Linked DNA regions of Caballeronia sp. LZ062. The protein of the gene in region 2 interacts with the protein of the main gene of each other region in a pairwise test. Links are inferred from orthologs where the notes say so. Each region holds a gene or a part of one and is shown on either strand. Other genes may lie near its edges.

Region 1 (3,589 bases), 750 kb from region 2 along the record:
GACGGTGTTCAGGCATCAGGCGAACGGCAGCCTCGTCGAGCTTGACGGGAAAATCGTCGGCTCCGAACTGATCGGGCAGCAGTTCGACGCGCCGCGTTATTTCTGGGGCCGCCCGTCGGCTACGACGCCGAATCCCTATAACGCGGGCAGCTCCGGCGGATCGAACCTCGGCCCGACCAATCCCGCGCTCGCCGATGCCGTCAAAGCGCGCATCGCCGCGCTCCATGCCGCCGATCCTTCGAACGACGCCGCCGTGCCCGTCGATCTCGTGACCTCATCGGGCAGCGGGCTCGATCCCGACATCAGCCCGGCGGCGGCCGCGTATCAGATCGCACGCGTGGCGCGGGCCCGTGGGCTGTCCGTCGCGCAAGTCAATGCGCTCGTCGTCCAGGCGACGTCCGCGCGCGCGTTCGGCGTCATCGGGGAACCTGCGGTGAATGTGCTTAAATTGAATCTCGCGCTGGACCGGGCGAGCGTTCGCTGAGCGCCGCCATTCCCCAAGCGCAACATGACGAGACCCCGCACAGGAGCCCATGCGCCCGACCCCCGATGAACTCCTCGACAAGCTGCAACGCGAGGAAGCAAAGCGCCAGCGCGGCAGGCTGAAGGTGTTCTTCGGCGCGTCGGCGGGCGTCGGCAAGACGCTTGCCATGCTGCAAGCTGCGCGACGCCGCCGCGAAGAAGGGGTCGATGTGGTGATCGGCGTCGTCGAAACGCATGGCCGCAAGGAGACGCTCGCGCTATGCGCGGGCCTGGCGACGCTGCCGCCCGCGCAGATCGACTATCGCGGCCGCACGCTCGCGGAATTCGATCTCGACGGCGCGCTCGCGCGCAAGCCGCAACTCATCGTCGTGGATGAGCTCGCGCATTCGAATGTGCAGGGCTCGCGCCACCTCAAACGCTGGCAGGACGTGCACGAACTGCTCGACGCGGGCATCGACGTGTACACGACCGTCAACGTGCAGCATCTGGAAAGCCTCAACGATATCGTCGGGCGCATCACCGGCATTCGCGTGTGGGAGACGGTGCCCGACCGCGTGTTCGATCTCGCCGATGAAGTGACGCTCGTCGATCTGCCGCCCGAGGAACTGCTCGACCGTCTGCGCGAAGGCAAGGTCTATCTGCCGCAGCAGGCCGAGCACGCGGTGCGCAACTTCTTTCGCAAGGGCAATCTGATCGCGCTGCGCGAACTCGCGCTGCGCCGCACCGCCGACCGCGTGGATGCGCAGATGCGCGAGTACCGCGCCGATCAGTCGATCGAGCGCATCTGGCAAGCGCGCGAGCGGTTGATCGTGTGCGTCGGGCCGGGACCGGAAGGCGCGGTGCTGGTGCGCGCGGCGGCGCGGCTGGCGGCGGCGCTGAAGGCGGACTGGCTCGCGGTTTATGTCGAAACGCCGAAGCTCCAGCGCCTCTCCGACGATGACCGCCGCCGCACGCTCGATGCGCTTAAGCTCGCCTCGGAACTCGGCGCGGAAACCGTGACGCTGGACGGCGCCGATGCCGCCGCGACGCTCATCGACTACGCGCGGATGCGCAACGTGTCGAAGCTCGTCGCGGGCGCGCCGGGCGCGCGAAGCTGGCGGCGTATGGTCCGAAAGCCGGTCGCGGAACGCATCATCCGGCATGCGGCGGATATCGACGTCACGCTCGTTTCCGCCAACTCGCGCGACGAGTCGCGAGCGCGGCGGGCATCGATAGCCGGGGCGTGGCCCGACGGCGAGCATTCGCCGGCACGTGCTTACTGCTACGCGATCGGCATAGGCGCAGCGATCACGCTGGTCGCGGATCTGCTGGCGGCGCGGCATATCGCGCTCACCAATCTCGTGATGCTGTATCTGCTCGGCGTGATCTTTACCGCCGCGCGGCTCGGGCGCGGGCCGGGCGTGCTGCTGTCGTTCGTGTCGGTCGCGGCGTTCGACTTTTTCTTCGTGCCGCCCGCGCTGTCGTTTTCCGTCACCGACACGCAATACGTGCTCACGTTCGTCGTGATGCTGTTGACGTCGCTCACGATCAGCCATCTCACGTCCAGCCTGCGCCGCGAGGCGCGCATCGCGTCGCAGCGGGAGCGGCGCACCAGCGCCATGTACGCGATGACCAAGGAACTCGCCGCCGCGCTGATGACCGGGCAGATCATCGAGATCGGCACGCGGCACGTAGCGGAAGTCTTCCACGCAAAAGTCGCGATGCTGCTGCCCGATGCGAGCGAACGCGTGCGCCAGAAAGTGGACGAGCCGAACGCGGACGCGATGCTGGATACGGCGCGCATCGACCTGGATATCGCGCAGTGGGTCTACGAGCAGCAGAAACCCGCGGGCCGCGGCACCGACACGCTGCCCGCCGCCGACGCGCTCTACTTGCCGCTGCGCGCGCCGATGCGCACGCGCGGCGTGCTCGCGATCCTCGTCGAGCGCGAGGCGGAGCTGGCCGTGCCGGAGCAGCGGCGCATGATCGAAACCTTCGCGGCGCAGATCGCGCTGGCGCTCGAACGCGTGCATTACGTGGATATCGCGCAAGACGCGCTCGTCAACATGGAGTCCGAGCGGCTGCGCAATTCGCTGCTCTCCGCGATATCGCATGACTTGCGCACGCCGTTGACGTCGATTGTCGGCTTCGCGTCGGTGCTGGAAGAGAACGCGCGGGGCATCGGCGGTCTGCCGGGCGAATCGCAGGAACTGGTGCACGCGATCCACGAGGAAGCGCTGCGCATGAGCGGGCTCGTGACGAATCTGCTCGACATGGCGCGCTTGCAGGCGGGCGCGATCCGCCTGAACCGGCAATGGTCGATGCTCGAAGAAACCGTCGGCGCGGCGCTCGCGACGCTCCGGCGCACGCTCGCGGGCCGTCCGGTACACGTGCGCGTGCCGCATGACCTGCCGCTGCTGCGCCTCGACGCCGTGCTGATGGAGCGCCTCTTCGCGAACCTGCTGGAGAACGCGGCCAAGTACACGCCCGCGCTAACGCCGATCACCATCGCGGCAGAAAAAGAGACATCGGGCGATGTGCGCGTCGTCATCGACGATGAAGGGCCGGGCGTGCCCGCCGGCATGGAGACGCGCCTGTTCGAGAAGTTCACGCGCGGCGAGAAGGAATCGGCGCAGCCGGGCATCGGGCTCGGGCTGGCGATTTGCCGCGCGATCGTGGAGGCGCATGGCGGGCGCATCGGCGTGGAGAATCGCGTCGACGCGCAAGGGCGCGTATGCGGCGCGCGCTTCTGGTTCACGCTGCCGGCGGATGAAGCGCCGCCGGAAATCGAGTAGAGCGAGCGCATGTAGGGCATTCATGCGCGATCGCACGGTCGGGAACGCGCGGGGGCGGTAGATTTGCTCGCATGACTTCCTCCTTCAGCCGCCGACGCTTTCTTGTCGATGCCGCGCTCGGACTGGGCGCGTTGCACGTGTATGCGTATCCGCGCATGGCATTCCCGGCGACCCGTTCGAATGGCGACGCCCTGACTCCGTTTGCGTTCGGCGCAAAAGGCGATGGCCGCGCCGACGACACCGCCGCCCTCAACGCCGCCTATGAACACGCGCGCCAGCAGCGCATATTGGCGGTATCGCTCTGCGGCGCGACGTATCGCGTGACGCGCGGC
Region 2 (3,252 bases):
GGACTTGCCAGAGCCGGATATGCCGGTGATCAGGATGATACGCATGGAAGTGTGCTCGTTCGCTTCATCTTAGCACCTGCATATCGTCCGGACTTCGTGCCGATTTCGTGAGAATGCGCAGGCTTCAGATGAGTTTGCCGGGAAACTGGCTGTCCGGGTCCTGCATGGCAAGCCGCTGGCGGTCCATGAAATCGCGCAAGGTGTCGATGCCGCGCAATTGCAGGATGGTGTTGCGCACCGCCGCTTCCACCAGCACAGCAAGGTTGCGGCCTGCCGCGACCTGAATCGTCACTTTGCTGATGGGCAGACCGAGAACATCGACGGTCTGGCTTTCCAGCGGCAGGCGCTGGAACTCGCCGTCCGGACGGCGCACGAGCTGCACGATCAGCTTGAGCTTCATCTTCCGGCGCACGGCGGTCTCGCCGAAGATGGTCTTGATATCGAGCAGGCCGAGGCCGCGCACTTCGAGCAGATTCTGCAAAAGCGGCGGGCAGCGCCCTTCGACGAAATCGGGACCGAGACGCACGAAGTCGACAGCGTCGTCGGCAACGAGTCCGTGGCCGCGGCTGATAAGTTCCAGGCCCAGTTCGCTTTTGCCGAGGCCGGAATCGCCGGTTAGCAGCACGCCCATGCCCAGAATGTCGATGAACACGCCGTGCAGCGTGGCGCGCGGCGCGAGAATGCGCGACATGTACGCGCGCAGACTGTCGATGACGGCCGCTGCCGACATGCGCGTGGTGAAGAGCGGCGTCGACGAGCGCGTGCAGCGAAGCACGAGTTCCGGCGGCGCGCCCACTTCGCCCGCGACCACCAGGAACGGCGGCTCCAGCGCGATCAGCTCGGCCATATGGCGCGAGCGGTCTTCGTCGGATTGACGCTGGTAGTAGTTGATCTCGGCGTCGCCCAGCACCTGAATGCGGTTCGGGTGGATCAGGTTCAGGTGGCCGACGAGGTCGGCGCTCGACGTTGCGTTCGCAACCGTTTCGCTCGAAAAGCCGCGCTCCCAGCCTTCGTGCCCCGTGAGCCAACTGAGCTTCAGGGCGGCGGCGTTGTCGTCGAAAATACTTTGGGCGTTGATGCTGGACGTATCCATGAGGCCGGAACTCCGTTGGAAGCCGGGAGCAGCCTTCGCGTGACGAAGCCGTTGCTTCGATTCGCCGCATGGCGCTGCGTGTGACCGATTGTGCCGCAGAAGCACCGCGCACGCGAGGCGCGCCAAAAGCGCGCGAGCGGCGCGGCGCCTTTGTCAAAACGGTGGCCTGCGTCTATGCGGCGCTCACGGTTGCCATTGCGTGAGCACCTGATACAGCGCCTCGCGGTCCTCTTCCTTATGCAGACGCTCCCGCGCTTCGCCGTCGGAGAGCAGTTGCGCGATCTCCGACAGGATTTCGAGATGCTGCTGCGTGGCCTGTTCGGGCACGAGCAGGAAGATGAGCAGCGACACCGGCTGACCGTCCGGCGATTCGAACGCGACCGGCTCGGCCAGGCGCACGAAGGCGGCGAGCGGTTGCTTCAGCCCCTTGATGCGGCCGTGCGGAATGGCGACGCCTTCGCCGAGCCCGGTCGAACCCAGGCGCTCGCGAGCGAAGAGGTTGTCGGTGACGATGCTGCGGGCGATGCCGTTCTGGTTCTCGAAAATCAGGCCCGCTTGCTCGAATACACGCTTCTTGCTGGTGACGGACAGTCCGAGAACGACGTTCTCGATGGGAAGAAATTTGGCTAAACGATTCATGTTGGCAGGCTGATGCGTGGCCTGATAGCTCCTCATCGTGGCTGCTGTCTGAAAGCGCGCACGGCGATGGCGATACGAAAGATGCGCTCACGGCGTTCGTTGCAGCGTTCCTCTACTGCGACCCCGATATTAACCGGCTCATTATAGAACAGCGGAAAGCGCGATGGTGCGGCGCGCCATTGCGCTTTCCGCTATCGAATGTGCAGTACAAAGTTCGAAAAATCAATGCTTTGTGCCACCCCGTCATGCACTATGCAACAAAAACGCCGCCAAAGGGCGGCGTTTGTCCGAAGCGGACGTTTCTCTGGCGCTTCGTTGCGTTCGCCGATTCGAGGAAAGCCTCGAATCGCGCCCGCCGACGGGCGGCGGGCGGCGCCGTTCGCGTTCCTGCCGTTCAGGGCGAGGGCGCTTCCAGTCCGCGCGCTTCCTCGCGGTACTTCGCGGCTTCGTGGGCGTGACCCTGGATCTTGTCCTTGTGACGGATCACTTGCCGGTCGAGCTTGTCCACCATCAGGTCGATGGCCGCGTACATATCAGCGTCACAACTCTCGATAAAAATGTCCTTACCTTTGAGGTGCAGATTGATTTCCGCCTTGTTCCGCTTGTCCTTGTCCCTATGAGTGTCGACCGAGAGGACAACGTTGCCGTCCATCACCTGATCAAAATGACGGAGCACTCTGTCCAGTTTCGTGATCACAAACTCGCGCAACGCAGGCGTCAATTCGAGGTGGTGTCCACTGATCTTCAGATTCATAGTTGCTCTCCAAGCTAAGGGCCGTTGAATCACGGCGGCTCGTCCGATACCGGTCGGCTACGCGTCCCGCCGTGCACGATGTTTGTACGCGCAAGGAACGGGCCGCTTGGCCGGCTCGTCCGCGCTTTCGCGATGCGGCCGGTAAATGTCCACCGCGGTATGCGGTGAACCACAGAGACGGGTCAAAGAGACTTGCGCAGATTGACTGCGGGGATTTTCAGCGCCTCGCGGTATTTGGCGACGGTGCGCCGCGCGACCACGAAGCCTTGTTCCGCCAGCAGTTCGGCGATGCGGCTGTCTGAAAGAGGAGTTTTGGGGTCTTCCGCTCCTATCAGTTGCTTGATGAGGGCCCGGATCGCCGTGGACGATGCGGCGCCGCCCGTGTCGGTGGAAACGTGCGATCCGAAGAAGTACTTAAATTCAAGCGTCCCGAATGGGGTGAGCATGTACTTCCCGGTCGTCACACGGGAGACCGTCGATTCGTGTAAACCCAGCGTATCAGCAATCTCCCGCAAAACCAAGGGCCGCATGGCGATTTCACCATGCGCAAAAAAGTTCTTCTGACGCTCGACAATCGCCTGCGCGACGCGAAGAATCGTCTCGAAACGCTGCTGGATATTCTTGATCAGCCAGCGTGCTTCCTGAAGCTGTTGACGCAATAAACCACTGCCCGGATCGCCACGGTTGTTGCGCAAAATGTTCGCGTACAGATGGTTGATCCGCAGCCGCGGCACGATCTCCGGGTTCAGTTCAGCCGTCCAGCCGC

What was found.
Region 1: the proteins of ptsN (region 2) and P9239_RS13200 interact in binary tests that used the Escherichia coli proteins (3 or more experiments, as listed by UniProt). The link is inferred for Caballeronia sp. LZ062 from one-to-one orthologs.

Annotation. Positions count from the first base shown.
Region 1 is NZ_JARTWB010000002.1:1,511,520-1,515,108, reverse strand. What follows is about bases 184-3,457. They hold P9239_RS13200 (sensor histidine kinase KdpD), read left to right. Parts: upstream 184-533; coding sequence 534-3,257; downstream 3,258-3,457. Other genes in these bases: P9239_RS13195 (hypothetical protein), read left to right, coding at 3,329-3,457; kdpC (potassium-transporting ATPase subunit KdpC), read left to right, coding at 184-484. In the rest of the region: more of kdpC, read left to right, coding at 1-183; more of P9239_RS13195, read left to right, coding at 3,458-3,589. UniProt on the Escherichia coli protein: Member of the two-component regulatory system KdpD/KdpE involved in the regulation of the kdp operon. KdpD may function as a membrane-associated protein kinase that phosphorylates KdpE in response to environmental signals.
Region 2 is NZ_JARTWB010000002.1:2,261,470-2,264,721, reverse strand. Bases 5-2,941 are described here. They hold ptsN (PTS IIA-like nitrogen regulatory protein PtsN), read right to left. Parts: upstream 1,733-2,941; coding sequence 1,277-1,732; downstream 5-1,276. Other genes in these bases: P9239_RS16545 (RNA polymerase factor sigma-54), read right to left, coding at 2,669-2,941; hpf (ribosome hibernation-promoting factor, HPF/YfiA family), read right to left, coding at 2,127-2,486; hprK (HPr(Ser) kinase/phosphatase), read right to left, coding at 125-1,093; rapZ (RNase adapter RapZ), read right to left, coding at 5-45. Also shown: more of rapZ, read right to left, coding at 1-4; more of P9239_RS16545, read right to left, coding at 2,942-3,252. UniProt on the Escherichia coli protein: Seems to have a role in regulating nitrogen assimilation.